Regions from separate parts of the Paenalcaligenes sp. GW821-LYS-B07-1 genome, predicted to be linked through region 1. Evidence: riboswitches for the same ligand, from Rfam matches in the RefSeq annotation. Region 1 holds a riboswitch; the other holds the start of a gene.

Region 1 (15,448 bases):
AATATCAACCAGTCGCCTTGGCCATGCAAGGGCACACTACATGCCAACAGCACCATACCAACTAGCACCACCACGGGGCCATTAACGATTGCCGCACGTATGCCACGGCCTTGCCAACCAGAGCTCCAGATTTCAGCAACCGTCCACCCTGCCGCCATTAACGCTGCCAAATAACCCGAGATCAATGGCGACTGGCCGTGCAATAGTTGCAAGAAATACGGCACAAACGTTTCGCTCGTCATACCGATTACGAGCAAGCCCATCGTCAGGTACAACATTAACAACGGTGAATGCATACGCAACGCATCCTTAGGCAACAAGCGCAGGTTACTGGTGAACTCTTGCCGCACCAACATGATCACCATGACAGCGGCCACCGCTACCCCCAGTAAATTCCATGATGGATCATGCGACATACTGCCTACACTCACCGCTAAAACAGCTACTGTCAACAACAACAGCTGAGGCACAGGAAGCGCTTTCGCCGATAGCCTCTCTTGATTACGAGCCGGCAAAACCAACCATACCAGCACCATATACACCAAGGTAACTGGCACCAGCATCCCAAATGCCCACCGCCATGCATCCATTTGCGCAAAAATGCCACCTATAGCGGGCCCAAACAAGGTGGCCACACCCCACATTCCTGAAATCAGTGCCATTGCTCTAGGCCATAACCGCTGCTCAAAGACGCTATTAATCATTGCGTAGCCCAGCGCGAACAAAAAGCCGCCCCCCACACCTTGTAATGTGCGCCCCAATAACATCACCTCTATAGTAGGCGCTGCCGCACAGATCACACTACCAGCCATGAACAACACAGCCGCTATGGCGTAAGCTCCTCTAGATCCTGCCGTCGCTAAGAGTTTTGCGGTCAAGGCAGAACCTAAGATTGACGCCACCACGAATAGCGTCATGTTCCACGCATACAGCTCCAACCCGCCTATATCCTTCACCACTGAAGGCAAGACGGTAGTCGCTATATAAATATTGATGGCATGCAAAGCCACCCCACCCGCCAACGCAATGGATCCAGCGAGGTTCTTGCCTGATAGCAAATCCCCCCAGCTACCGTCATGAACTGACATATATTCTCCAGGCAACATAACGCCCCTATGCAACGTTGCCTAGGACACTGTAATGCGCTACATTAATTAAACAAGCATTTGCTTTGAATATTAAAAACGCACCTTTAATTTGTCAAGAAAACCCTTGGAAAATACCGTACAACCTACTCAATCTACTGCCGATCGCTTACTGCATCTGCTAAAAACACGCGGCCCGCAACAAGCCGCCGACGCGGGTAAGCAGTTGGGTATTACGGCTGAGGCCGCACGCCAGCAATTTGTAAAACTGGCCGCTGCCGAGCTAGTCGTCATGGAAACTGACTCAAACAGCAAAGGTGTAGGCCGCCCTAGTCAGTATTGGCGATTGACCGAAGCCGGCCACCATCGTTTTCCAGACACTCATTCTGAACTCACCATACAACTACTCAACACGGTTAGGCAGGCATTTGGGGAACAAGCTATAGATCGCTTGATAGATATGCGCGAACAACAAAGCCGTGAGTTGTATCGTTACGAATTGCGCGATCTGACTACGCTCAAAGAGCGCGTCGCCAAGCTTGCACAGTTACGCTCGCGTGAAGGCTATATGGCTGAATATGAAGAGTGCTCAGATGGCAGCTTTGTATTGATAGAGAACCACTGCCCCATCTGCGCTGCAGCATCTACCTGTCAAAGTTTCTGTAGAGCAGAACTGACTGTTTTTAGAGAAGTACTGCAGGCCAAGGTAGAACGCACAGAACACATACTCCATCAGGCACGGCGCTGTGCGTACCTAGTGCAGCCGCTATAACTGTGTTAAATGGCACTGCTGCCGCCTTTATATCAGGACTTTATGCCATGGCTATTATCAATGCAGGCAGTATTACTATGCTTGCTATGATTTCCTCCAAAACATTATGGCATAAAAAACAAACATCTTAAAAACATTAATTAAAACAAATAAAAAAACCGCATAAATTATTTTTAATTTATGCGGTTTTAATTATTTAGTGCTACTTATTTTTTCAAACCTTTTACACCATTCAGCAACAGGCCCAGACCCAATGCCAACGACAAACCCATCAAGAACATGTAGATCATGTGGCTGCCAGTGTCGCTTTGGTTAGCTGAGCTAATGGCTTGAGCCATTTCGCCAGCAGAGCTTGCACCACCTGAACGTGCATTCATCATAGCAATAAAGCCTACGCTAGTCTTACATTGTCCGATCAGGGCGTCAGCACTGCTACCATAGTTAGCCAATACTTGTTTTTCGCAATTAGCTTGCTCGGCTGCGCTGATACCAGAATCTTGGCTTTTCCAGTAGATCAATGCACTCAATACCAATAAAATAACCCCAAGTATTAGCGATGTTTTTGGACTTAATTTTTTCACTCTAGCTTCCCACTCTATATTTAATTTTTTAATTAATAATTATTAATCAAAAATTTTGTTTAATAAATTTTGAGAAGGAATTATAAACCAGCCATGTTGAAAACATTATCGATAAAATTGTCAAATTTGAAAAATTTATTTCAAATTGAAACAAAACACAAGCAAGACCATTACACTTCATCTGTATGCATCGCTAGCAACCATACAGCACATCCAACAATCAATGCACTTACGGCTGCAAGGTATGTTCACACCCTACAGCCGTACCTAGCTACGCCTTCTCAACCGCTATGGTTGATGCAGTTCCTTGGCCTCGCAATAACATAACTACGATTACAGCGATGAATAATGCCAACCCCGCCAACGCATACAGCACACGCACAAAAGATTCAGCATAGCTATGTGCTAACGCAAGCTCAGCCCCGGGCAATAATTCAGCTGCAGCACGTAGCTCTCCTAACGCGGCAAGGCCTGCCCCTTTAATGACAGCCTCTGCTGGCAACGCACCTACATCCAATACCAAATTCTGCTGTATCAACGTTGCCAACAACACGCTAACCACTGCAATGGCTACGCCATCCGCTGACACACGCACGGTATTAAAAATACCCGTCGCCATACCGACACGTTCAGCGCTCACTACACTGACGGCCATCGCATCCATTAAGCCCCACGGCAACCCAATCCCTATGCCTATTAGCAATAAAGGCAGTTGTACCTGATGCACACCTTCTGCAGCAAACGCTTGTGCTAACCACGACAAGCCCATCGCCACGATAACCAACCCGACTCCGGATAAGGTTCCTGGTGTAAACCAACGGGTCAACATTGCTGCGATGACAGGAATCACCAGCAAGGGGGCCGCCAACCACACCATCATCTGACCTGCTTGCAAGGCACTGTAACCATCAATACCAATGAACCGGCCTGGTAACACCACAATCAAGGCTATAAACAAAAACGCAGGGGATGCCGCCAAGGCTTGTACACCCACAAAAGAAGGCTGTTTGAAAAAGCTCAGATCTAACATGGGATTAGCGACTTTTTTCTCTATGACTACAAAGACAGAGAACACAATCACCGAGGCCACCAAGGCGCTGATTACCGTCGTATCCAACCAGCCTTTTTCGGGAATCAACAGCATGCCATACGTGAACAAACCCAACGCCAAGGTAAAGCTAATCGCCCCCGGCCAGTCTAATGCACCACTGGTGTTTTCATGCGTGGTAGAGGTACTCACCATCACCATCGCAATACTCGCTAGCCCTACTGAGCCGGTCACATAAAACACACCCTGCCAATTGCTGATCTCTACAATCCAGCCTGCTACCCACGGGCCGAATGCCAAACCCAAACCAAAGGTAGTCCCTAATAGGCTAAAAGCTCTGGCACGCGTCTGCCCCTCAAACAGCGGTGCTAAGGATGTCATGGCTGCAGCAAAAGCTGCCGCACCACCCAAACCCTGCAACAAACGCAGAATATCAATCCAAAACACAGATGGCATGAAAGGAATAGCAAAGGTTACCGCGCAAAACCAGCCTAAGCCCAACAACCAAATGCGTCGACGGCCATAAATATCCGTCAAACTACCAGAGACCATCACCGCGCCACCATAACTCAGAATGTACGCGTTCATAATCCAACTAAGCTGCGTAGCGGTTCCGCCTAAGTCTGCACTGATAGATGGCAGCACGACTGCTGGCCCGGTGAAACATAAAGGAATAAGCAGCCCAGTCAAACAGGCTGCTGCCAATTGAAGCCAACGCATAGACGATGGCTGTGAAAGATCAGACATGGTTTCTCTACTGTAAAAATCACGTAGTACTGAACACCACTGGTGTTGCACGCACTACTAAAGCAAGATCAGTAGCTTACGATCAAAAATAGACAAGAAAAATATGCTAGAGTAATCAACACTTCGGACTAATTTGTCTTAAATCAAATCGCATATGATCGATAACTTGGGCAGTATGGGTGTATTTGTACGTGTCGCAGAACGACTAGGGTTTTCTGCTGTTGCGCGTGAACTGGGGTTATCGCCCTCGGCCGTAGGCAAAGCTATTGCCAGACTAGAAGAACGATTAGGCGTACGTTTATTTCACCGCAGCACGCGTACCTTGGCCTTAACCGCAGATGGCGAACGTTTTCTTGAACGCTGTCTGCGAATTTTGGCTGAGGTAGAAGCCGCTGAGCTAGAAATGTCCAATGCCAGCGAAACCCCTCATGGCAAATTACGCGTCAGCCTACCCAAATACAGCGGCTTGTTCCAACCCGCTATTGCCAGTTTCATGCAGCGCTACCCCGCAGTGGAACTGGACTTGGATTTTTCTGACCACATCGTTGATGTGATTGGTGATGGTTTTGATGCAGCAGTACGCACGGGTAAACTCACAGACTCTGGTTTAAAACGCCGCAAAATTGGCGCACTACAACGTGTGTTAGTAGGTTCACCGTCCTACTTTGAGCAACATGGCCGCCCACAACAACCAGCAGACTTACTTACCCATACTTGTTTGCATTACCGCTTTCCTACCAATGGTAGGCTAGAACCGTGGCCCTTGCCGACGAATGACGAGGAAGAAGCCATAGAACTACCACGTTCATTTGTGTGCAATAGTATAGAAATGCGCATCCATCTAGCCTTAAATGGTCAAGGTATCGCTTGCCTACCGGACTTTAGCGTGGCCGATTACGTGCATCAAGGACAGCTACAAACCATCTTAGAAGACTGCACCCAGAACGCTATTCCTATCTGGATAGTCTGGCCATCTAGCCGAGACTTATCCCCTAAGTTACGTGCTTTTATTGATTGCCTAGGAGAAACTAGCCTAGGTATCAAGAAAGGTGCAAGTGGGCACAGCAGTGCCCTTTCACTCGCGGATTAACTGTGCTGCACCACCAGCTCAACCAACAATGCCCCCGCAATCGCCATCATACAAAAGCCTGACAATTGACTAACCCGTTGGGCCATTTCAGGCCGCGTTTGCAATACCGCTTGCGAGCTATAGCCCACCAGTAAATACACGGCACCACAACTCACCAAATGAATCCCACCTAAGGTCAGCATTTGTACCGATAAAGGCCACGAACTGGCTGGGTCTGCAAACTGCGGAAACAACGCCAAAAACAGTAGGAACACCTTGGGATTCAACCCGCTTACCCCTATGCCTTTGACAATCCACTGCATGCTGCGATCTGGCGCATTACTGAACTCCGCAAGTGGTGATACCGGGTGGCGAATCATCCCTACACCCAACCACAGCAAATACCCTGCGCCAACCAGCGTAACCGCATCTAGCGCATAAGGAATATCGGCCACAATCGCCCCCACCCCTGCTGCCACCAAACCCGTTACCGCCAAATGGCCTAACAACATCCCACTCACAGCAGGAGCGACCACCGTCTTACCCCGTATACCCGCCGAAATGGCATAGGCCCAGTCCATACCAGGCACAATCACCAACAAAAACGACACCAGCCAAAATGACGCCAAAATGCTGAACGACACGCTAACCTCTATTGATTAAACATACTCAAAAATCAATAGGAAGAATATCCCCAATCCATTAGAATGTGCTTTCAAATAAAGACCATATACGGTCTATTTTTAGAAGAAAATTGCAAATGGATGACTTTGATAAGAAGATTCTTGCTGAGCTTCAATCCGATGGCCGTTTAACCATCACTGAACTGGCCGAACGGGTAGGTTTAAGCCTGTCTCCCTGCCACCGTCGCTTAAAGGCATTAGAGCAATCTGGTGCTATACGAGACTACCGTGCGCAGTTGAATCCGCTCGCCTTAGGGTTAGGATTTTCAGCTGTCGTATTTGTGACCATGCGCGATGGTAACCAAGAAAACATCAACCGCTTTGAAGCCGCCGTTATCGACATTCCGCAGATCATTGAAGCCAAGCGCTTGTTTGGTGACCCCGACTATATGCTGCAAATCGTAGTTAAAGATCTAGAGGCCTACCAAGTGCTGTATGACCGCCAGCTTTCAGCCATGCCGGGGGTGCAACGCTTAACGTCCACGTTGGTGATGAAGAATCTGGTGCAGAATCGGGAATTGCCTTTGTAAGCACCTTCAGAAATGGCCCTCATTTGTGGGCCATTTTCCTACCTACTGCCATACCCCTTATACAGCGGCATTTACCAACGCATGCACTAATTCATCTTTACGCACATGCGGTGAGGGATAAGCATGCCTACTGTAGGTCAGTTTTAAGCTTAGTAACGTTTCCGCCAACTTATAACTGAATGGCCCTGGGTTAATAAGCGGTACTGGCAAATGCTCGGCCAAGTACTTTGCTGCCAAGTGCATGGTAGTAGAACCCAGACAAATTACCTCTGCACCGTCTTCTTCCACGCAACGCATTGCCGTTTCCAGCATACGTGGAAATACCGTATCTTCTTTGCCCTCAGTAAGATTGACAAAGTCAGGCTCAATATCAAAGGAACGTACAGAAGCGCATTGGCGTTCTAAGCCATACTCTCTGATTACTTTCTTATAACGTGGCAAGGCGGGTTTCCATTGAGCCAACACGGAAAAACTATTACCTAAGGTCAAGGCATACAACATAGACGCTTTACCTGGACCTATGACAGGAATACTCAAGACAGAGCGTAGTGCGGCCATACCTGAATCACTCATGGTATCAATCACTACCGCATCAAAACCTTCTTTTTCTGCGTCCACAGCGGCTTCATAAATGCCTATATCCGCCAATAGCCAATCGTGATGCGACATAAATGAAGTAGAGCCTACACGTACAGGCCTGTAGATCAGCTCTGTACTGGGGTCTAACTCTACGTGCTGACCTTGTGCTGCGCGCCGCGCGACACCTTCCTCATCCAAAGGGAAGGGATTAATTACTAATATTCTGGACATAATCTGCTCCTGCGTTATAGTGCTAGGCCCATGGCCTTATAGGTGTCTAAGCGCGGTGCCAGAGGCTCAGGGTATGTTGCACGACTGTGTGACAACCCCAACTGCAGCGCATTCTGCGCCAAGCGGTATGACAAGGGCCCCGGGTTGATCACCGGTACAGGCAGTTGCTGAGCTAAGTAGGAGTGGGCCTCATGCATAGTCGTTGAGCCCAGCACAATCACGTCTGCGCCATCTTCTTCTATACAGCGTAAGGCCACATCACGTAGTACTGGAAACACTTCAGCTTCCCTACCACCCAACAACACCTGATTGTTAGGCACTAGATTCGCGGCTCGCATCGATGCACATTTATGCGCCAAGCCTAACTCAGCCAGTATTTTGCGATACAACGGATTCCATCTGTCCCACATAGAGAGGATAGAAAAGCTGTCGCCTAGCATCAGGGCTGTTAGCATGGCGTGGCGCCCTGCACCAATCACAGGAATCGTGAGTACCGACCGCAATACAGCCATGCCTGCATCACTCACCGTATCAATACACAGTGCATCGTAACCAGCCTCTTCAGCGGCTAACCGTGCTCCAACATTTCAGGCGTGCCAATCAATGCATTCAAACCACTCAAATCCAACATGCGATCTTTAAAAGGTATATTGCTTAAATTCAGGTGCAGTGAGTCGTAGTATTGATCGGCTGTTTTGGCGAGTGCCCTAGCAATGCCACTAGGGAAGATCACAATCTGGAAGCCCAGTTCACCCAACTCAGGTGCCGTATACATAGGCGTTGAACCGCCCTCTACTATGTTGGCTAACAAGGGCAGTCTCGTACCAAAGCGCTGGCAAATAGCTTGCAGTTGTTCTTGATTCGCTGGTGCCTCCACAAACAACACATCGGCACCCGCCTCCACATAACGCTCAGCCCGTTCCAGTGCTGCCTCAAACCCTTCTACCGCGATTGCACCTGTTGCCGAACAATTAAATATCGAGCCTGGCACCATCATTCAACACGTCACACGTGTACGTTACTTGAAAAACGAGCCTTTTTCTCATTCGCAAAGCTACTTGCTGGAAGATATAGGACGCTCGTTTAGCAGAGACGACTTGGTCAATCATGCTCTGGTAGACCTGATCCAAAAAGCCGGTATTACGATAGAGCATGTGCAACAAGCCATCACCTGCACATCGGCAGATGAACAGGCAGCACGCCTATTGAAGACCTCTATAGGCGCTCCCCTACTGAAATTACGTAGGCTGTTTATAGACTCTGATGAGCGCCCTATTAACTACTCTGAAATCCTCTACACGCCTGACCGTTTTGAGTACCGTATGAACTGGTCTAGAGGCACCAGCAACAACTTAGAGCTTGCACAGAACTTTCAGCGCTAACTAGACAACGCGTACATAAAAAGCCCACAGATGTGGGCTTTTTTCTTACACGCCTCACCAAACAACTTAGCTCAGGCTATAAAACACCAACACCGCAAACAGTGCATAGCCGCTACTAACCACCAGCAACTCACGTCCTTGCACAGCGCCACGCTTGAACAACCACCATAAGTACACAATTGCTACTGCTGTAATCACACCAGACAGCAAGAGCGGGCCATCAAACAACCAAGGCGTAAAGAAGATACCCAGTGCGCTAGGGATAGTCGCTTGAATCATCATGGCGCCAGAGATATTCGCCAACGCCAAACGCTCTTTACCTTGGCGCACCCAAATCAAGGCATTCATCGCTTCAGGGAGTTCGGTGGCTACAGGGCTAAGCAATAACGCCACCAATTGCGGCGACCATGCTAACGCAACGGCGATATTTTCCAACTGAGCAACAAAGGTATGCGATGCCACACCAATGATCACCAGTGCGAGCATCGCTTGCGTACAGGCCCAGCCTAAGGAAGGCTCGGCATCCGAGGGGCGTATTTTTAAAGGCTCTAGTTCTTCTTCCTCTGGGGCGGTGTCGGCCTCCTTAATCTCACGCCATACATACACACCATAGGCAGCCAGAAACAAAATACCTAACCACGGCTTAATGCTAAACACCACCAAACCCAAAGCCACTTTCACTACAAAAATCAGCAGAAAAGCAGCTTGATCTCGACTTAGTCGAGCAGAATCTGCTCGTACTTCAGATGAGGAACGCGCCAGTTTCTTGCGATTAAACAGCAGCGCCGCCCCTACCACTGCATACACCAAAGTGGCGAGCACCAAGGGGCCGCCCATGGCCGCTCCTACACCTAGTGCTTTCTGTTCTGGCGTAGAGCCAAACACCACCGCCATAAACGTGACGGCACTTTCTGGCAATGCCGTTCCAAATGCTGCCAACACAGAGCCTACAGCGGTTGCGCCTAGATTTAGCCGCTTACCGCACCACTCAATACCGTTAACAAAATATTCGCAGGCAATGTAGATAGCTACAGCCGACAGAAGAAATAAGCTTAGGGTGAGAAACATGGGATCACAAAGGGCCGGGCAAGCAGAACACCAATGGCTCACACGCGAGCTCGCCCGGCAGGCTGAACGCATGTGGCCAAAGGTCTCGCCTGGCAAACGTTGCTAGCGCAACGGCTGACCACGCCATGAAGCAAAGCACTTCAAGTTTGTTGACGTGGACTTCCTAACAGCGTGTTAGGAATGGCTACTCCCCAATGACAATGGGCCAAAGTGTAGCAGTCGATATAGCTGCTGTCACGGCGAATACTCAACACTGTAGGGTGTATGCCCCAAGAAATTGTCACAAGCCCTTAGATAATTTTACTTAGTAGCTTCATGCCTTTCTTGTTACCGTGTAATCAAGAACGCAGCAAAAGGTGTACCCGTTGTCCTCTTCTAAGATCAGCAACACAGACTCGCTAGTACTGGATTATGTGAAAGCATTAGGCATTATTGCGGTGGTAATAGGCCACTACCCTGGTGACCCATTTACCTTTCTGAAACCCTATGTCTATCACATGCCGCTGTTTTTCTTTCTAGGTGGCTTGTTGCTCAACACCCGTCGCAGCATAACCTCGCACACACTAGGCATTGTTAAAAAACACCTGTTCTACATCGCGGCTGTTTATGTATTGATCGCGTTGATCTTTGCTATCTTGCATCAGTTGTATCCCATCGCCTATACCAGCATGTGGAGAGGCTCAATACTGGATTCAGTGCTTTACCCTATAGAGCAAAGCTTTCATGGTGGTAGCTATTTCTTTGTAGGCTGGTTTCTATTTGCCTACGCCATTGCGTCCCTACTGTGCTTTCTGGTTGTTCTACTGCTGGATAAAACCATTCCCCGCACTACCGTTCACTATAGTCTCGTGCTGAGCGCCGCTTTGCTAATGGGGCTGCTAGGCATGGACGTTATTGCCCCGTTATATCAAGCCAATAAAATCTTCTACTACAACCTGCTGTCACAGGTATTAGTAGGTTCATCGTTTTTCTTATTGGGGTACTGCGCTAAAGGCTTTATCTTCAAACTGGCTGGCTTATACAGCTTTGTAGGTTCATTCGTGTTTCTTTACCTGATGCAGCAATACGATGCGCTGCAACCTCTGGTCATTGCATGGAGTAAATACAGCTTGGGCTTTGCGCGTCAAACTCTGACAGCATTAGCGGGCATAGTCGCTATTTTTTCTATTGCAAAGATACTGGCCCACTACCAAAACATGGCAGCACTTAAAAAAATAGGCCAGCACTCTAAACCCATTATGTCGTACCACATACTGGCCTTTGTGCTGCTGGATATTGTGTTTTCGTGGTTAGGACTTTGGGATCTACACCGCACCAAAGCCCTTAATCACTACTACAGCCCATTTACATGGCCTATCTACATAGGCTTAGGGGTAGCCATTCCTATGTTGTTGCATAACCTGTTCACTCGTGCCAAACGCACGTTACCGGTGCTTGCTACGTAGCCAGTAAATTGTGCTACCTATAGAGCTCACATCGCTGCGGCCTCGGCTGAAATCCACTCAATAAAGGCTTGAACTTCTGCTCGCTTCGCTGCCCCTGGGCGCGTGACGATGTAGTAAGCGAATCGTGCAGGCCAGGGTTTATCTAACACTTGCACCAATCTACCCGCTTTGATTTCTTCACGCGCATAGGCCTCAGGAATCAAGGCTATACCTTGGCCTGCTTCCGCTGCGCGTATGAGTAAATAGTCATCCTCAAATACACCGCCTGACCGTGCATGTGCATCTACGTGTACACCATGTGCGAGTAACCATAACGACCAGTCTGCACGGTCTACATCGTGCAACAACGGATAGCTCAAGCAGTCTGCAGGTTCACGCACGACTTGCCCTTGCAGCAAGCTAGCAGCCGCCACCGGCACCAATACTGGTGCCATCAAGGGCAGCACATCTAGCTCGGGGTAGTCGCCCAACCCATGCCGCAACGCAATGTCTACTCGATCTTTGCGCATGTCTACAAGATCAGAGCCCGTTTCCACACGCACTTCTATGTGCGGATATTGCTGCGTAAAACGGCCTAAACGCGGCACCAACCACGACGCAGCAAAAGCAGCCACCGTGCTGATAGTGAGTGTTTTGGTGCTCGCGTGTGCAGCCACCATATCCATCGCTCTATCTACTTGTGCAAACGCATCATTCAGCATGGGGTAGAGCTTTTCGCCCATGTAAGTCAGGCGCATACCTAAGCGCTCACGTTGCAATAGCTCTGTATTCAAGCGTTCTTCCAGCAAACGCATTTGCTGACTCACAGCACCCGGCGTCACATGCAGTGCCTCGGCAGCACCTTTGATGCTGCCCTGTTTGGCGACTTCCACAAACGTACGTAGCGCCTGCAAAGGAGGCATCACACTCATTTTAGTTTTCCTAAACTCTAAAGTTAGTATAAATCGCTTTATTTACAAGCTAATAACAGCCGAAAATTGCCTAAATTAAGCCCTACTCTACCTTTAGAAAATTCAAAGATTGTCATGTTACAGCTTTATACCGATAGCTCGCCTAACGGCTTCAAAATCACCATTGCTTTAGAAGAGTTAGGCATACCCTACACCCTGCACCATATTCGTATAGAAGAAGGTGAGCACCGTCAGCCCGATTTTTTAGCACTGAACCCACATGGTCGTATTCCCGTTCTCAAAGATGACAGCAACGGCGTAGTGCTATTTGAGTCAGCCGCAATTCTGCTCTATCTTGCAGAGAAAACAGGAAAGCTCTTACCCAGCGACGTGCAACAACGTTGGGAAGCCATTAAATGGCTACAGTTTCACGCCTCTAGTGTGGGTCCTATTATTGGCCAACGTGTGTATTTCGAATTGTTTGATAGCACACCTAACCCCGCCGCTATTGAGCGCTACCAATACATGACTGATCAGTTTTTTGGTGTGCTTGATCAACAGCTAGCGCAACACCCTTATTTAGCAGGCGATCACTACTCTATTGCTGATATTGCCCATTTTGGTTGGTCGCATATCGCACGCATTATTAACTTCGATTTCAGCCACCATACTCACCTAAGTGCGTGGCATGATCGTATTGCCGCACGGCCTGCCGTCCAAAAAGGAATTACCTTGCCGGAACCCGCTACAGGGGCGTAACCATTTTTCTCTATCTTCGCAACTTGAGCAGTTTTTTAGTAGACTGAGACGGCGCCACCATCTGATAGGCGTCGTCAACGGCTTTCACGATGACTCGTGAGCCCACGCATCCCGTTACTCTCATATTGCTGAATCATCATGACCAGACAGGGCTATTTCTCACCGCGCAATGCATTGTTACTGCTTTCTGCGGGAATTCTGTCTGCCTGCCATTTACCCGCTACCCCAGACAAAACGGTTTCAGAAGCCTTTCTACAACACGATACCGACGACACGTTGCTGGGAAGAAGTGTGCAGCCGCAAGTAGCACAACACCCTCTACTCTCTGGGGTAGTGCCACTGCCTGATGCGCTAGACGCTTTTGCCGCACGCATTTTGATGATTTCGACTGCGCAGCGCAGCGTGGATGTTCAGTACTACATTTGGCGCGATGACATTACTGGCAATCTGCTTTTACATGCCTTGCATGAAGCCGCCAAACGTAATGTACGCGTGCGTTTGCTAATTGATGACAACGGCACCAGCGGTTTGGATGAAAAGCTGGCGTTGCTGAATACCGAACCCAATGTGGAGGTCCGACTTTTTAACCCCTTCCCATTTCGTACCTTCAAACAGCTAGGTTTTTTAGTCGATTTCAGCCGCCTAAATAGACGCATGCACAACAAATCGCTCACCGTCGATGGACAAGCCACCATTGTGGGCGGGCGCAATATTGGTGATGAATATTTTGGCGCAACGCAAGATGTCGCCTTTGCCGACTTAGATGTTATGGTGGTAGGCCCCGTCGTTGATGAGGTCTCTAAGGACTTTGACCGTTACTGGAACCACCAAGCGGCTTACCCTATAGAACTGTTAGTGGATACACCTGACAAAAAAACAGCTGAGGCGCTGCTATCAGAAGAGCGCAATACTTCACTCATTCCACAAGCACAAGCGTACGTAGAAAACATTGCCTCCTCTACCTTTGTTGAAAACCTATTGGCGGGCCAATTAACCTTTCAATGGGTACCCGTCACCATGGTCAGTGACGACCCTGATAAGGTACTGGGCAAAGCGCAACCCAAAGCCATGTTAATGCCCAGATTAGTAGAAATCTTGGGAGAACCCACACAATCTATAGATTTGGTATCGCCCTACTTCGTTCCTACTCAACAAGGGGTAGACGCATTTTCCGCCCTCACCAAACAAGGTGTACGCTTACGCATTCTCACCAATGCGATGGAAGCCACCGATGTACTTGCGGTGCACGCAGGCTATGCAAAATACCGACTACCCTTGTTGCAGCAAGGTATAGAGCTATTTGAAATGCGTAGAGAAGGCGACCACGATAGGGCTAAAGAAAAAGCGGGGCCATTTGGTAGTTCGGGTTCTAGCCTACACGCCAAAACCTTTGCGGTAGATGGTAAACGGGCTTTTGTGGGGTCGTTTAACTTTGACCCACGCTCGGCTGTATTGAATACCGAGCTAGGCTTTGTGATAGAAAGCGAAGAAATGGCCAAAGCAATTACCGACGCATTTGATCACACTGTCCCCTACTACGCGTACCAACTCGCGCTAGAAAAAAACAATGATTTAGTGTGGATTAGCCAAAGCTCTCAAGGTACACAGACACAAACTACTGAGCCGTCCTCATCATTTTGGAAGCGTTTATACGTAGGCTTTCTGTCTTGGTTACCCATAGAGTCACTGCTCTAAGTACCTAAACAACAAATCACTACTATTGCATCATGCAAAACGGCCTAGACAATCACACTCTCTAGGCCGTTTTACGCTTGTGGCAAGATGATTAATGCTGGTGTGTTTATTGTGTATGAACTACCTCACTCACACTCATTACGCCTCATTGCTTTTAACCTTACGGTGCGAGAAGTATCGCAACACCATAGGCCCTACGCTCACCAAAATAGCAGCCACCCACAAACCTATAGAAACAGGGCTGCTGAACAAGATACCAACATCACCGTCTGTAATGGACAATGCACGGCGTAGGTTTTGCTCCATCATGTTACCAAGCACTACTCCCAGCACCATAGGTGCCATAGGTACGTCCAGCTTACGTAGGAAGTAGCCAATCACGCCAATACCTACAACCATGCCCAAATCAAAGACTGTGCCATTTAACGCATATACACCTATGTAGCTGATGGCCAATACACCAGGCACCAATAAACGCGGAGGAATGGCAAGCATCGCCGCAAACACGCGCACCATTGGTACGTTCATCAGGAACAGCATGACGTTGGCCACCATCAAGGACGCGATCAGCCCCCAGACGATTTGCGGTTGTGCCTCGAACAGAATGGGACCAGGTGTAATGTTATAGAGAGTGAGCGCCCCCATCATCACCGCTGTCGTACCAGAGCCCGGCACACCCAAGGTCAACATAGGAATGAAGGAGCCCGTGGCAGCACTGTTATTGGCAGATTCTGGTGCGGTCAAACCGCGCAGATCGCCTTTACCAAAACACGCATCAGGGTCTTTGCCTTCAATGTATTTTTTCTCGTTGGCATAGGCTACAGCGGACGCCACACTGGCTCCAGCACCAGGAAGAATCCCAATAAAGAACCCCATCAAACCAC
Region 2 (15,448 bases), 440 kb from region 1:
GAAGCGGTCAGGTTGATTATGGCAGCTGATACGCCAGACGCAGTAAGAGACAGAATCATGGCTTATCAGCAAGATATTCTGGCGGGGAATATTACGGTTACGGCTGAGTTTGACGGCGTGGAGTTTACGATTTAGCGAGGCTGGATAGTTCAGTTATTACTCAACAAAAAACCCGCGTGATGCGGGTTTTTTGTTTAGCCTTGCGGAGGAACTGTGCTGGAGAACGATGGACGTTCTAACAGTTTCTCGTGCAGCCTATCTAGGTTCGGGAAGGACTCACGCCAGTTGATGCTGGGCAGTCGAAGATCCAGAAAACCCAATGCACAGCCTACAGCAATATCAGCTAAGGTGAAGCTGATGCCTGTGCAAAATGGCTGCTCGCCTAATGCGGTGTTCATGTGCTCAAGTGCAGCATGAATTTTACCTTCTTGTCGGGTAACCCAATCTGCGTAGTACAGTTCGGGCGGGCGACGGTTGCGTTCTATATGAATAGCTACGGCTGCATCAAGCAGACCGTCAGCAATAGCTTCCCAGCATTTGGTAGCCGCACGCTCACGACCTGATTGAGGAATCAGTCTACCAACGGGGGAAAGCGTATCCAGGTATTCAACGATTACGCGTGAATCGAACAGGGAGCTATCGTCGTCAGCCAACAGGCAAGGAATTTTGCCTAGGGGGTTATAACGACTAATGTCGGAGTCAGCTGACCATACGTTTTCCAGTATGAGCTCATGATCCAATTTTTTTTCTGCCATCACTACCCGAACTTTGCGGGTATAGGGGCTTGTTAGAGAACCGAGAAGTTTCATAGGTATTACATCAATCTAATCCGAGAAAAGTATAGCAGGAAGGGACGCGAAAACATGTTAAATCACCTGTCTGGGCATACAGCATCGAGTAAGTAATGGAGAGTGTGGTTTATATGTCTAGAAAAGCACCCCCAACGTAGTTCGTCTTGTGAATGTCGGCGCTTTCGGGTAGGTCAAATGGGTGGTTGTGGGATGAGTAGATAAAGCAACGCTCAGGCAATGGTAGAATAGCGTTTTGCTATTTTTCTTTGACATCACACCATGCAAATTGCTGATCATCTTTCTGCGCTGAATGCGCTTTCTCCTTTGGATGGGCGCTACGGCTCTCGCTGTAATGCTTTACGTGGCTTGTTGTCCGAAGCTGCTTTTATGGCGCACCGTGTTGAGGTAGAGATTGCGTGGTTGATCGCATTGTCACAAGCTGGGTTTGCCGAGCTGCCTGCTTTTGGTGCTGAAACACAAGAAAAACTGCTGAAACTGGTACGTGATTTTTCCGAAGCCGATGCGACACGCATCAAGGAAATCGAGCGCACTACTAACCACGACGTGAAAGCAGTAGAGTACTGGCTGAAAGAGCAAGTAGCGGGTGACGCCAACTTGGAAAAAGCAGCAGAATTCATCCACTTTGCATGTACGTCTGAAGATATTAACAACACCTCGCATGCATTGATGCTGACACGCGCCCGTGAGCAGGTGATTGTGCCTACACTGAAACAAGTGCATGCTTCCATTAGCGGCTATGCACACCAGTTTGCGGATCAGCCTTTGCTGTCTCGTACACACGGTCAGCCAGCTAGCCCATCCACGATGGGTAAAGAATTTGCTAACGTCGCTTACCGTCTGCAACGTGCTATTGCTGCGATAGAAGCAGTTGAGCCTTTGGCTAAAATGAATGGTGCTACCGGTAACTACAACGCGCACTTATCTGCTTACCCTGAAACAGACTGGGCAGCGTTCAGTGCCAAGGTATTGGCATCGTTGGGCCTGACACAAAACCCACTAACCATTCAGATAGAGCCTCACGATTGGATGGCAGCATTGTTTGATGCTATTGGCCGTGCGAATACCATTTTGCTGGATTTCAACCGTGATATTTGGGGTTACATCTCGCTGGGTTATTTCAAACAAAAATTGAAAGCAGGTGAGATTGGCTCTTCCACGATGCCGCACAAAGTTAACCCCATCGACTTTGAAAACTCCGAAGGTAACTTAGGCTTGGCGAATGCGGTGTTGCGCCACTTGTCTGAGAAATTGCCAGTATCCCGTTGGCAGCGTGACCTGACCGACTCCACTGTATTGCGTAACTTGGGCGTAGGTTTAGGCTACAGCATCGTGGCGTACGATTCGTGCCTGCGTGGTTTGGGCAAATTGGAACTGAATGCTAAAGCAATTGATGCTGACATCGATGCATGTTGGGAAGTGTTGGCTGAGCCGGTACAAACCGTTATGCGTAGATTTGGTTTGCCACAGCCTTACGAGCGCTTGAAAGAGCTGACACGCGGTGCCGGTATTACCGAAGCAGCGTTGCGCACGTTCATTGAAGGTCTAGAGTTGCCCGAAGAGCCTAAACAGCAATTGCTGGCACTGACTCCGCGTACCTACATTGGTATTGCCGAGAAGTTGGCAAAACTGGCGTAAAGTCAGCGTATAAGCCTAGTTGCAGCTTAAAGCGTTGCCAAGGCTAAAAAATAAGCCCTGTCTAGTACAGGGCTTATTGCATTTAAGGCTGCGGTAAATATTTACCGCAGCCGCGTAGGGTACGTCCCTCAGTGTTGAGGATACTTGTGTATTCGTACTCTTCATCGCTCATGGTGTCAGAGCACTCTTGCTTGATGACAGTTAATGTCCAGTCACCGTTAGGGCCTTGACCTGTGTAGCGTGTTTGGGTGGAGCCCATGGGTTTTTGCACGGCAGAACTGGAATAGCGAATGTCGCCATAATCCAGCGAGATATTCGCATGGCCGTTTTGAAGGTCTATATGCCAACCGGGCTCATTACCTTGTGCTCTGAACGTACGAGGGTCGATGATGTCAGGGGCGGTAGTAGAGCAAGCACTGAGTAGTAATGCCGTGCCAGCTACACATAAAGACAAGAGTTTCATTAGAGCATGCTCCATAAAAAGAGTAGTTGCTGCGTATCATACGCAGTACGTGGTGAGCACGCCAAGCCTAGAACCGCAAAAAAGTGTGAATGCTCTATCTAAAGGCTAGAAGATACAATACTGCAGTGCGATGAAAGGGTAAGAATGGTATTCTTATAGCTTGGCATTTCTATGACGTAGGGCTGGGTAGAATAGTTCGCCTACACGTCTTTTTGCGGGTTTCCTGTTTTGTTGAACCATATTACTTCCAGTAAATTACCCATGCCGTGGGGCGTGTTTGATCTGCATGTATTTGTTGATGATCAAACGAATAAAGAACACTTGTTGATCGCTTTTGGTGACATTAGTACACCAGAGCCTGTGTTGGTGCGTGTGCATTCTGAGTGTTTGACAGGTGATGCTTTGTTTAGCCAACGCTGTGATTGCGGTCCTCAGTTGCGTAAAGCGCTAGAACGCGTAGCCGAAGCCGGACGTGGTGCTGTGCTGTATCTGCGACAAGAGGGTAGGGGCATTGGTTTGGTAAACAAAATCCGTGCTTACCAGTTGCAAGATCAGGGTGCTGATACCGTGCAAGCGAATGAGCAGCTGGGCTTTGAGGCCGACATGCGTCGCTACGATATTTGCAAACCCATGTTGGATCATTTCGGCATTAAAGATCTGCGCGTGATGACCAATAACCCTCGCAAAACCAAAGCATTGGAAGAGCTGGGTTATAACGTAGTAGAGCGCGTACCGCATCAGATCGTGAGTAACCCGTTTAATAGTGGGTACTTGCAAACTAAGGCTGAAAAACTAGGCCACTTACTGGCATCTGACGCCACCACAGAATAAGCAGTGCATGCATTGCCTTAAAAGCCCTGTCTAGTACAGGGCTTTTTTATGGCTGATAAGTATTCCCAAAGCATTGCAGTGCTATGCGGCCAAAAGCTAGCCACGCAAGTGTTCAGTAGGCAAGGCGGTGGTGTATTTCACTTGGCTTAAGGCAAAGCTAGAGCGGATGCTGGCAACGCTAGGTATTTGTGTTAAGCATTCTAGCAATAGCGCTTGGAAACGCTGTAAATCTTGGATGACCACACGCAGCATGAAGTCAGCATCACCACTCATTAAGTAGCATTCCATCACCTCGGGGCGTTGACTGATGGCATCGGTAAAGACTTCCAGAGATTTTTTATCTTGGTTTTTAAGGGTGACGTGCACAAATACGTTTACCGCTAACCCAAGTTTTAGCGGATCTACTAACGATACAGAGCCTCTCAGCACACCAGCTTGCTTAAGGTCTGCTACACGACGCCAGCATGGCGAGGCCGATAACCCTACACGCTCGGCTAATTCGGCATTACTTAATTCAGCATTTTTTTGTAGCTCATCCAGTATGCGCAGGCTGGCTTTGTCTAGCACTATATCGTTCAAGGTTAATTGTTCCTGAATTTATATCATATAGGGATAAATATACTGATATTACGGCTAATTGAAGAAAATGAGAAGATTAATTTCGCATGCTTATAGGTAGACTATTCGCTTGTTTATCGCTTTATTAATCAACCGTTTAGCTGTAGTTATGAGCACTGCGCATCCTAGTCTTTTATCTTCTAAAACTGCTACACCATTAGCTGGGGCAGGGACCGTAGCATGGTTATTGCTCATGGTGGTTTTATGGGGGCTAAGCTGGCCAGCCACAAAACTGGCATTGGATGTAGTGCCCCCTTTGTGGTTGGCAGCCTTACGCTTTGGTAGTGCGGCCGTATGCTTGTTTGTAGTGGCTGTGGTGCGTGGCGTTTTTAGGCTGCCTACGCGTGCTGATTGGCCTATAGTGGCCAGTGTAGGGTTGTTGCAGATGATGACCTTCACAGGCCTGGGCATGATCGCGATGACGCATGTGGATACGAGTAGGGCTGTACTGCTGGCCTACACCACACCTTTGTGGGGAGTGTTAGCCAGTTGGTTGTTGTTCAAACAGGCCCCCACGCGGCTGCAATTGCTAGCACTGATTGTGGGGTTGGCAGGTATCGCGGCCATTTGCTCTCCTTGGGAAATGGATTGGCAGGCGCCTGGCGCGGTAATGGGGTCTGCGTTTTTGCTGATAGGGGCTATCTGTTGGGCAGTGGTAATCTTGCATGTGAAACAGCATAGTTGGTCAGCATCACCGTTGGCTTTGGCTCCTTGGCAGATGCTTTTGGCAACAGTTCCCTTGGCGGCGTTTGCCTTTGTGCTGGAAGGCTCTCCCTCGGTTATTACGTTTGATCAACGGTTAGTAGAGTTGCTGTTTTTTATAGGACCTATTGCCACGTCTGCATGCTTTGTTATTTCTGCTGAGTATGGACGCCGCATCAGTACATTTGGTATGTCTAACTTTACGTTGGGTGTGCCGATCATAGGGATTGTGGCGTCGGTATTATTGCTAGGAAATACCTTGTCGACGCTGTTTGTAATTGGGCTAAGTTTAGTGTTTGCAGCCATGTTGCTGGCTGCTGTTGCCATGCGTAGAGGGCATAGCCGCCACACCGCATAATAGGTGGCAATGTGGCGGTGCATAAAAAAAGCCTTAGGTGTGAATCTAAGGCTTTTTGATGGTAGAAGGGGCCGATTAAGCAGTAGCCATGCTGTCCAAGACAAATAGGCTTTGCTCTTTAGCGGCTTGCAAAGCATTCGCTGCGGCATCAGCACCCATTGCAGTACCTTCTGCATGCACGAACTGTACATCGGTAATGCCTACGAAACCGAAAATAACGCGTAAGAAGCTTTCTTGGTGTTCCATGGCCATGCCTTGCTCAGACGTGGAATACACGCCACCACGCGAAGAGGCCACAATCACTTTCTTCCCGCCCGCCAAACCTTCGGGGCCGTTTGCGGTGTAGTGGAAGGTGCGTCTAGGCTGCAAAATTCTATCTACCCAGGCTTTAAGCTGGCTAGCGATGGTGAAGTTATAAAAGGGGGCTCCTAAAACGATCACATCAGCAGCTAAGAATTGGCTAACCAACTGCTCTGACACGGTGTCTTCATGCACGGCTTCTTCCAACAGAGCGGCAGGCATATCAGGCGTGCGGAAACCAGTCGCAATTTTGCTCAAATGATTGGGTGCCGAGACAGCGAGGTCTAGGTAATCCACGCGAGTGTCAGGGTGGCGCTCTAGCCATTGCTGAACGATGAATGCACTAAGTTGGCGCGATACCGATTGTTCGCCGTTGATGCTGGAGTCTATGTGTAGCAATGTTTGCATGATGTAGGAAACCAATAAATGATCGATGGTTTCATTATGCAATTTTTCTAATTGATAATTTATGTCTGCAATAGCAATTAGAAGTTGCTGTTATTACAACAATGAGAGGCCTCTGATGAAGGTTGGTCTTTGTCGGCAATAGCTGCTATGATGACGCTCGTCATTGGGGAGTAGCCGCTCTTCTTCTAGAGGTGCATGTCAACACACTTGCAAGTTCACTTGCATGGCATGTGCAGCATATAGCCTGGCAAGACCTTTGACTACACCATCCCCGGAATGGCCGGAGGGGTGGCGTAGTCAATCGTCCTAAATCCGGCCAGGAATATGTATCATGCAGGCTTTTCTTGTTTCTACCGGTATTGTGGCCTTAGCCGAAATCGGTGATAAAACCCAACTCTTGGCATTTATTCTTGCCGCACGATTCAAACGACCTCTTCCTATTATTGCCGGTGTGTTGGTAGCGACATTGCTGAACCATGGTTTAGCTGGTGGTCTGGGGGCCTGGTTATCCGACGCATTGAATCCTCAAGTTCTGACATGGATTTTGGCCATTTCATTTTTGCTGATGGCTGGTTGGATGCTGATCCCCGATAAGCTGGATGAGGATACTCGTATTACTGCCAAGCATGGCGTATTCATTACTACTGTCTGTACCTTCTTTTTGGCTGAAATGGGTGATAAAACTCAATTGGCGACTGTGGCGTTGGCCGCTCAGTACGAAGCCTTCTGGTCGGTCGTGATTGGCACAACATTAGGCATGATGATTGCTAATGTACCCGCTATTTTTATTGGTCAAAAATTGGCTGAGCGTTTACCCGTCAAAATGGTGCATGCGGTAGCCGCCTGTGTGTTTTTGATTTTGGGTGTAATCGCCCTATACAGCGCGATACAGGGCTAAAACAACCTTAAAGAGAATGGGGGAATTGCTTCCCCTATCTTGTGATATCTGAAGCTTATTTACGGTTATTGCATCCTATTCCCAACGGAAAAGAATGTAATTGCTGTTAAGTGGTTTCTTTTGAATAAACTTATATTTATTTCGCTATATGTTGTTGTATAGTGATGTGTTTTTCACGTGAAGCCAATGTTAGCGATCTAGCGGCTGGCTTCGGCCTTTTTTCAACCCTATCTTCGGGTTGGATTCCTTTCCCCAAGGAGCGATTGTCTTATGCAAGGCCTGCACCTTACAGCAGATTTGTACCAGTGCGCTGGTGACCGTGCATTCTTCGTAGACGAGAATGTGTTAGCCGCTTTGTGTCGTCAACTGACAGAGCTTTCCACGCTCACCATTGTTGGTGAGAAATGGGTGACGTTTCCTGAGTATCAGGGCGAGCCTGGTGGTGTAACCGGAACATTGCTATTAGCAGAATCCCATCTAGCCTTGCATACGTGGCCTGAACGCGCTGGTGTGACATTGGATGTGTATGTCTGCAACTTTAGTGCTGATAATTCCGCTAAAGCGCAAATGTTGATTGATGGCCTTATCGAAGCCTTCAAACCTGGCCAAGTACAACGCAATAATCTATTGCGTGGTGATGAGCATGGCCCCGTGGGTAGTGGTGAGTTGTTGCTAGAAAACCTGAACCAACACGCAGTGTATGGTTTCCGTTTTCCAGAGCGTTTATTGGCTAAACAAACCCAATATCAATACTTAGAGTTATTACAGTCTCCTGAGCTAGGTGCAACCCTGCGTTTGGATGGCTGTTTGATGACCTCAGAAAACGACGAGTTCTTCTATCATGAAGCGCTGGTGCACCCAGCAATGCTTAGTCACCCAGAACCACGTTCTGTGCTGATTATTGGTGGTGGTGATGGCGGTGCATTAGAAGAGGTCCTGAAACACGACACGGTGCAACAGGCAACGCTTGTTGACTTAGATGGTGATGTTATTGAGGTAGCTCGTAAGCACCTACGCAACATTAACCGTGGCTCTTTAGATAGCCCGCGTGCCCATATATTGGTGGGTGATGGTGCTGAGTTCGTGCGTACTACAGATCAGCGTTTTGACGTGGTGCTGTTAGATCTTACTGATCCAGAAACGCCTGCAGGCCCGCTGTACACCACAGAGTTCTTTGAGTCCTGCAAAGCAGTGCTAAAACCCGGTGGCGCAGTAGTGCTACACATCGGTGCGCCATTCTACGAACCAGAACAAATCCGCAGCATGCTCAGCAAGTTGGGTAGTGTGTTTGAGCAAGTTAGCCCCTTTGGTTTGCATATTCCTTTGTACGGTTCGTACTGGGGGTTAGTCGTTGTGTCAGACAGTTTGGCACCTAAAGCGGTGGCAGCAGAGGTGATTGAGCAGCGCTTGGTTGATCGTGATATCACTGATCTGCAGTACTACAACAGCGAGATTCATGGTGCATTGTTTGCTTTACCTAACTACTACAAAAATCTGGTTCCAGAACTGGTGGTAAGCGAGTAGCAAGCAGTAGGTTGGGTGACTATCTTGTGATAGGTAGTCATACCTAAAAATACAGTAGTTAAGAAACGCCTGAAGACGGTAATGCCGTTTCAGGCGTTTTTTTATGCGTGATTTTTGCGGGTTTTGCGATGTTATGGTTTGTGAAAATCTATTATTTATCAATGCTGTATAAGCGATAAGGGTTTTCCTGATCCGTTTTATTTTCCTGTCCAAATTTTTTTGGTGTAATCTTGGTATACCAAGAAAATACATAAAAGTGCGATGGGGAGTAAGGATGGAAAGAGACAAAAAAGCACGCCGTTTGAGGGTATTGCTAAAGCACGAAACCATAGCGTTGGTACCCAATGGGTTTAACTCAGACTCAAGTAGTTCTACGGCTATTTTGCGCCTCACCTGCCAAGGTTTATTGAAGCAGGATTTTGATGGCAAGTTGGCGCCCGACCTGGCGCAAAGCTGGAGCGTGTCGGATGACTTGTGTCGCTATACATTTCAGCTACGCAAAGGGCTGAAATTTCACAATGGCAATGCGTGCAATGCGCATAAAGTGGCATGGAATTTCACGCGTTTGTTTAACGGTGGCACAGATAGTTTGCTCACTCGTGATTATCAAGACATTGAGGCTGTCAATGTGCTGAGTGAGCATGAGCTGGAGTTTGTGCTTAAACGGCCCAATGCGGCGTTTTTGCCCAATCTGGCATGGCGAACCTACATCGTAGACGACACCTATGATCAGCCCTGTGGCACAGGACCTTTGTGTCTACAAACATGGCAACGTGGTAGTCATGTGCTGCTTAGCCGTTTTGAGGGCTATCAAGGTGTGCATGCTGCTCCTGAAGTGGATGAGGTGCGCTTAGAGTTTGCACCCGGTATAGAACAGCGTGTAGCCAGAATCCGTCAGGGCGATATTGATATTGTAGAAAGCGTTCCGTCGTCGGCTGCCGAGGCGTTGGCCGCTGAGGGCTTACTACATTCCGCTTTGACTGCTTCCAAGCATCGCAGTGTGATGTATTTCAACTGCAAAAAGGGTGCGCTGACTACTCCCAAAGTACGTCTGGCATTAGCACACGCCATTAACCGTGAAGCGCTGATGCAAGCGGTGACGGGGGGTACAGGTGAGGTAGTGGATGGCATGTTGGCAGCCTCTGATCCTGCTTTTGTCACTACACCAACGATCGCTTATGACCCAGACCGTGCTCGTCAGCTGTTGAAAGAAGCGGGTGTCAGTAGCGAACACGTATTTCGTATGGTGACCACCAATACCGCACCGTTTTCACAGGTGGCTGAGCAAGTAGGCAATGACCTGCGTGCGATAGGTCTGACGGTGCAATTTACCGGTTATGACGACCCGCCATGGTGGCCGTATATGTACTTGCGTGGTGGTTGGGATATCTGCTTGCAAGGCACACCAGCCAGACCGCATCTGGATACGTTGTTGGTGCGTGAACTGCATAGTCAAGGTGGCTTTAACGCTGGTGGCTATGCCTGCGCAGAAATGGATAGCTTGATTGATGGTGTACGAGGCGAGGTGGATGCGCAGAAACGGCAGCAAGCCTATGCCCGTATTCAACATAAAGTGCAGGCCGAGCTACCGTTTTTCTCATTGTTTGCCATGGATAACATGGTGGGCTGGTCGCCTCGTGTGACCGGGTTCACGCCCCATCCTAGCGGTGGCATAGATCTAAGTGGTGTACAGATACGCGATGCGGATGTGTCACCTTCAAGCTTCACGACAGAAGGGGAGCGACGATGATTAAGTTGATTCTGGTTCGTCTGTTTCAGGCGTTCATGACGGTATTGATGACCAGCCTCATTATTTTTGTGTTGGCGAGATCATCAGGTAGCCCCGCCGACTTGGTGCTGCCGGCGGATTCTACGCCAGCAGAGCGTACGGAATACATAGAACGCATGGGTTTGGATAAACCGCTGGCGCAGCAGTACCTCATATTTTTGGGTGATGCCTTACAAGGGGACTTTGGTCGCTCCATCCGTACCGGTGCTCCTGCTACTGAGCTGGTGTTTGAACGTATAGGACGCACGCTCATTCTGGCAACAGCAGGGTTGGTGGTAGCCATCGTCATCAGTATCCCGTTAGGGGTGTTGGCGGCGACAAATAGAGGAAAAGGGTGGGATAAGTTCAGCATGAGTTTTGCCTTGTTAGGGCAATCCACACCGGCATTCTGGCTCAGTGTGATGTTGATCCTGATTTTTGCCGTGCACCTGAGGTGGTTACCCAGTTCGGGAGCGGGGTCGTGGAAACACTTTGTGCTGCCTAGCTTAGTTTTGGGGTGGAGTATCAGTGCGGGGATTGTGCGCTTGTTACGTTCCTCCATGCTGGAAGTATTGGGTGCTGAGTTTGTGAAGTTGGCGCGAGCCAAAGGCTTGAAAGAAAACAAAGTGGTGTGGAAGCACGCCTTACGTAATGCGTTGATTCCTGTGGTGACGTTTATCGGCTTTATGTACGGCGTCATCATTGCATCAGGCGTGGTAATTGAGGTGGTGTTTGGGTGGCCTGGGCTGGGGTATTTGGCCTATGAGTCTACGTTGTGGCGCGATTTCCCTGTGTTGCAGCTTTCTGTTCTGGTCTACACCGTTTTAATTGTGGGTATCAACTTTCTGGTGGATATGGCTTATGGCCTGATTGATCCCCGCGTAAGGAGCTGATTGTGCAAGCCTCTATGACTCAAAAAACTGCACCTGTGGGCCGTCTGCGTAAGATGGTGACGCAGGTACGACAAAGCAAAGCGCCGTGGATAGGGTTGCTGATGGTGTTGATCACCATGCTGGTGGCTATTTTTGCAGACCATTTGGTGTTGCACGATCCATTAGCGATTAATCCCGCCGCCGCATTACGTGCACCTGTGTTTTTGGAAGGGGGGGATTGGACTTATCCCTTGGGGACTGATCGCTTAGGGCGTGACGTATTGAGCCGCATCATTTTAGGTACGCAGGTCTCTCTTAGTATTGCCATCGTCACCATCATTTTGGGTGGCGCATTGGGAACTGGCTTGGGGTTATTAGCGGGTTATCGCGGTGGTTGGGTTGATGCCTTGATTATGCGTACCGCCGATGGTTTCTTGGCTTTCCCTAGCATTCTGTTGGCACTGGTATTGGCCGTTACTGTAGGCCCTAGCTTCTGGGTGGTGGTGATTGTATTGGCCTTGGTGTTATGGGCACGTTTTGCACGCTTGGTACGTGGCGATGTGCTAGCACTTAAAGATAGAGACTTTGTGCTCTTGGCCAGAGTAGCGGGTGCGGGAGGTTTCCGTATTGTGTTCAAACATATCTTGCCTAACGTAGCGAACACCTTGTTGGTGTTGGCGACGCTTCAGGTGGGCTGGGCCATTATCGTGGAAGCATCGCTGACCTTCTTGGGCGCTGGTGTGCCACCCCCTACACCTACATGGGGCGGGATGGTTGCTGAAGGTTTGGATTACGTAGAGTCAGCATGGTGGATTTCCACAATGCCTGGGTTAGCCATTTTGTTTGTGGTGTTCTCCTACAACATCGTAGGCGATTGGGTGCGTGACGTGCTTGATCCTCAATTGCGGAATATCTGACATGACTACACAACATAAATCAGCGCCAGTATTGGCGGTAGAAAACTTGCAGACTCGACTCTATAGCAAACGTGGTGTGGGCTATGCGGTGAATGACGTTAGTTTTGAGCTGTACGCCGGCCAGACCTTAGGGCTGGTGGGGGAGTCTGGCTCAGGTAAAAGTTTGACCTGTTTGTCGGTGCTGCGTTTGAACCCGCAGCCTGCATCTAAAGTCACGGGCGGTAAGGCACTGTTCAATGGCAATGACTTGCTGAAAATGAGCGATGACGAACTGCGCTCCTATCGTGGCAAACATATAGCCATGATTTTGCAGGACCCTATGCGTGCCTTAAATCCGGTGCTCACTATTGGTGAGCAAATGAATGAGGCACTGATTCTGCACCGACAACTGCAAGGTGAGGCACTACATACTGCGGCGTGTGAGCTGCTAGAAAAAGTGCGTATTCCTAACCCTGCGCAAGGGCTGAAAGCTTACCCACACCATTTCAGTGGAGGGATGCGACAGCGTGTGGTGGGGGCGATGGCGATGGCTGGTAATCCGCAAGTCATCATTGCGGATGAACCTACCACAGCGCTGGATGTGACCGTTCAAGAAGAGTTTTTGGCGTTACTAAAGCAACTGCAGAATGAGGCCGGATTGGGTGTGCTGCTGGTAACACACGACTTTGGGGTGGTAACCCGTATGTGCGACAAAGTGGCCGTGATGTATGCCGGGCGCATTGTGGAACTGGCGGAAACCGGCGAGTTGTTTGATAAGCCTTTGCATCCCTATACCCAAGCCTTGTTGAAATCTGTGCCGGATGTCTCTAGCCGTGAAGAGCGCTTGTTCTCTATTGAAGGGCAGCCGCCATCGGTGTTTGCTCCATTACCAGGGTGTGCCTTTGCACCACGCTGTCCGCAGGCGACAGATCGTTGTCGTAAAGAGCGGCCAAAGCAGGTGCAAATAGGGAATAGAAAAGTAAGTTGCTGGTTGTACGAGGAGGCGCTATGACTCAGGTTGCATTGCTGGAAGGTAGAAAACTACAAAAAACCTACCGTCGAAAAGGGGTGTTTACGAAGGGGGCAGAAATCCGTGCAGTAGAAGAGATGTCGCTTTCGGTGGCCAGTAAAGAAACTGTGGCAGTAGTAGGTGAGTCGGGTTGCGGTAAAAGTACGACGGCCAAAATGCTGTTGGGGTTGGAGGACCTCAGCGCCGGAGAAGTGTATTTCGAAGGTGAAAACCTAGCAGGTGCCAATGCTGAGTTACGTCGACGTTATCGCTCTGGTGTGCAGGCTGTTTTTCAAGACCCATGGAGTTCGTTAAACCCTCGTATGCGGGTGTACGACATCATCGCTGAGCCTATGCGTATCAATGGCTTTGATAAGGAGCACATTGATAAAGCGATATTTCAGAGCTTGGACGAAGTAGGGCTAGAAAAAGCGGCAGCTAACAACTTTCCGCATGAGTTCAGTGGCGGTCAGCGTCAGCGTATTGCCATTGCTCGTGCCGTGGCGCTGCGGCCGCGTGCCATTGTTTTGGATGAGCCAGTGTCTGCGCTGGATGTATCCGTACGAGCCCAGATCATGAATTTGCTTAAAGACCTGCAACAGTCATTAGGCATGGGGTATGTGCTGATCTCGCACGATTTGGCGACAGTACGTTTTCTGGCGACACGTGTGGTGGTGATGTACAAGGGGCGAATCGTAGAGCAGGGGGAATCCGAAGCCATCTTTAAGGCGCCGCAACACCCCTATACCGCACGATTGATTGAAGCGGCTCGTATACGTAAACCGGGGGATATCACTTCGGCAGCACCTCTACACAACAGTCCGCCCCCGGGCGTGGCTAAAGCAGGCTGCATGTTTGCAGAGCGATGTTCGGTAGTAATGGCTAAGTGCTGGGAAGAGCGTCCAGAACTTTTGCCTATTGCTACAGGTTACGAGGTGGCTTGCCACCGTTGCGGTGCGCAGGACAAGGCATTGTCCTAATCAGTATGGTGTAGGAGACAACATGACAATGAAACTTAAAAAACTATCTACAGCGCTGTTCTTTGCGGGCCTTTCGTTAAGTGCAGCAGGTGTGCAGGCTGCCCCCGAAGGTACCTTAACGGTTGTAGTGCCCAACTTTGGCCGTGAAGTGCTAGACCTGGGTAAAACCTCTACCCAAGATTTGCAATATACCGGCCATATACATGAGCCGTTGATTGGGGCTGATGTAGAAGGGAAGTTATCGGCAGAACGTGGCTTAGCAAAAAGCTGGTCTATGAGTGAGGATGCTCGCACCTACACGTTGAATTTACGTGAAGGGGTGACTTGGCACGATGGCAAACCTTTTACGGCTGATGACGTGGTGTTTAGCTTGGGCGAGCGTTTTGTCGCCAACGATGCGGTGTGCACATTTTGCAAACAGCTAGAGCAAATCGAGACCGTAGAGGCGGTGGATGACCACACGGTAAAAATCACACTTAAAGAGTCAGACCCTGCTTTTCTGGCGGTGTTAACGGCGCGTGATGGCGACATACGTATGCTGCCACGTCATGGTTATCAGAAAGTAGAGGGGGGCTACGAGATGGTAGGCCAACCTATAGGTACGGGGCCGTGGAAGTTCAAGTCTTTTGAGCGCGGTATGGAAATGCAGCTGACAGCCAATACCGACTACTGGGACGCAGAGCGTGTGCCTGATTTTGAAACCTTACTGCTGGTGCCTCGTAGTCAACCTAGCACTCGTTTAGCCATGGTTCGTGCGGGTGAAGCTGATATGGCTTTTGTGGATCCGCGTCAGGTGATAGAGGCTAAAAATGCAGGGCTCAATGTGCTAGTCGCAAAAGGCTCGGCATTGGGGACCTTGTCTTTCTATGGATGTTGGCAAGAACAAATGCTGTGCCACCAACAAGCTTTTAGAGAGGCCATGGTGAAGGCCATTGATATGGATGCCATCATCAAGAGCATTTACCCCGAAGGCACCGGAGAAAGGTTAACGACGGTGTATTGGACCGAAGGCTCATTGGGTGAGGATCCTGATCTTAAACCCTATGCCTATGACCCAGCACGTGCGGCAGAACTACTCAAAGAAATTGGTTATACCGGTACGCCCGTAAAGTTGTGGTCAGTACGTACCAATGCCATGCCTGAAGCACCAGAAATCATCGAGTTGGTGGATGGTTATCTACGTGCGGCAGGGTTCAAAACCGAAGTCACGCCTATGGAGTTTGGTGCCTTTAGGCCGCGTTATGCATCTAGCCCACAACGTTGGGAAACCAACTATGCGGCTCACCTGTATTTGAACGGTGCAGGGCCGCGTCCCACCATTATGCCTAACCTGAAAGTAGGCATGATCAGCCATGAAAAAGGAGGGTTAATCCA

Evidence for each region. A riboswitch is a leader RNA that binds a small molecule or an ion and turns the genes downstream of it on or off. The one in region 1 is predicted to bind manganese.
Region 2: it holds a riboswitch for manganese, as region 1 does, so the genes downstream of both, AC3QL0_RS10990 (TMEM165/GDT1 family protein) here and AC3QL0_RS08760 (sodium:calcium antiporter) in region 1, are expected to answer to the same signal.

The regions. Positions count from the first base shown of each region.
Region 1 covers NZ_CM179516.1:1,844,745-1,860,192, forward strand. Annotated here, with positions in the region: gene AC3QL0_RS08705 (MFS transporter) at 1-1,088, opposite strand, end outside; gene AC3QL0_RS08710 (helix-turn-helix transcriptional regulator) at 1,213-1,857, shown strand; gene AC3QL0_RS08715 (hypothetical protein) at 2,064-2,438, opposite strand; gene AC3QL0_RS08720 (MFS transporter) at 2,710-4,233, opposite strand; gene AC3QL0_RS08725 (LysR family transcriptional regulator) at 4,388-5,323, shown strand; gene AC3QL0_RS08730 (LysE family translocator) at 5,320-5,946, opposite strand; gene AC3QL0_RS08735 (Lrp/AsnC family transcriptional regulator) at 6,063-6,515, shown strand; gene AC3QL0_RS08740 (aspartate/glutamate racemase family protein) at 6,573-7,325, opposite strand; partial or broken gene AC3QL0_RS08745 (aspartate/glutamate racemase family protein) at 7,340-7,882, opposite strand; gene AC3QL0_RS08750 (isocitrate lyase/phosphoenolpyruvate mutase family protein) at 7,894-8,322, opposite strand; gene AC3QL0_RS08755 (GntR family transcriptional regulator) at 8,321-8,707, shown strand; gene AC3QL0_RS08760 (sodium:calcium antiporter) at 8,774-9,775, opposite strand; yybP-ykoY riboswitch at 9,789-9,980, opposite strand; gene AC3QL0_RS08765 (acyltransferase family protein) at 10,141-11,220, shown strand; gene AC3QL0_RS08770 (LysR substrate-binding domain-containing protein) at 11,247-12,131, opposite strand; gene AC3QL0_RS08775 (glutathione S-transferase family protein) at 12,246-12,869, shown strand; gene AC3QL0_RS08780 (phospholipase D family protein) at 13,008-14,564, shown strand; gene AC3QL0_RS08785 (tripartite tricarboxylate transporter permease) at 14,703-15,448, opposite strand, start outside.
Region 2 covers NZ_CM179516.1:2,284,721-2,300,168, reverse strand. Annotated here, with positions in the region: gene AC3QL0_RS11030 (BMP family protein) at 1-135, shown strand, start outside; gene AC3QL0_RS11025 (glutathione S-transferase C-terminal domain-containing protein) at 195-809, opposite strand; gene purB (adenylosuccinate lyase) at 1,071-2,447, shown strand; gene AC3QL0_RS11015 (COG3650 family protein) at 2,530-2,910, opposite strand; gene ribA (GTP cyclohydrolase II) at 3,139-3,741, shown strand; gene AC3QL0_RS11005 (Lrp/AsnC family transcriptional regulator) at 3,838-4,320, opposite strand; gene AC3QL0_RS11000 (DMT family transporter) at 4,469-5,419, shown strand; gene AC3QL0_RS10995 (FMN-dependent NADH-azoreductase) at 5,495-6,127, opposite strand; yybP-ykoY riboswitch at 6,281-6,451, shown strand; gene AC3QL0_RS10990 (TMEM165/GDT1 family protein) at 6,459-7,025, shown strand; gene speE (polyamine aminopropyltransferase) at 7,296-8,549, shown strand; gene AC3QL0_RS10980 (ABC transporter substrate-binding protein) at 8,824-10,299, shown strand; gene AC3QL0_RS10975 (ABC transporter permease) at 10,296-11,210, shown strand; gene AC3QL0_RS10970 (ABC transporter permease) at 11,225-12,106, shown strand; gene AC3QL0_RS10965 (ABC transporter ATP-binding protein) at 12,108-13,097, shown strand; gene AC3QL0_RS10960 (oligopeptide/dipeptide ABC transporter ATP-binding protein) at 13,094-14,074, shown strand; gene AC3QL0_RS10955 (ABC transporter substrate-binding protein) at 14,097-15,448, shown strand, end outside.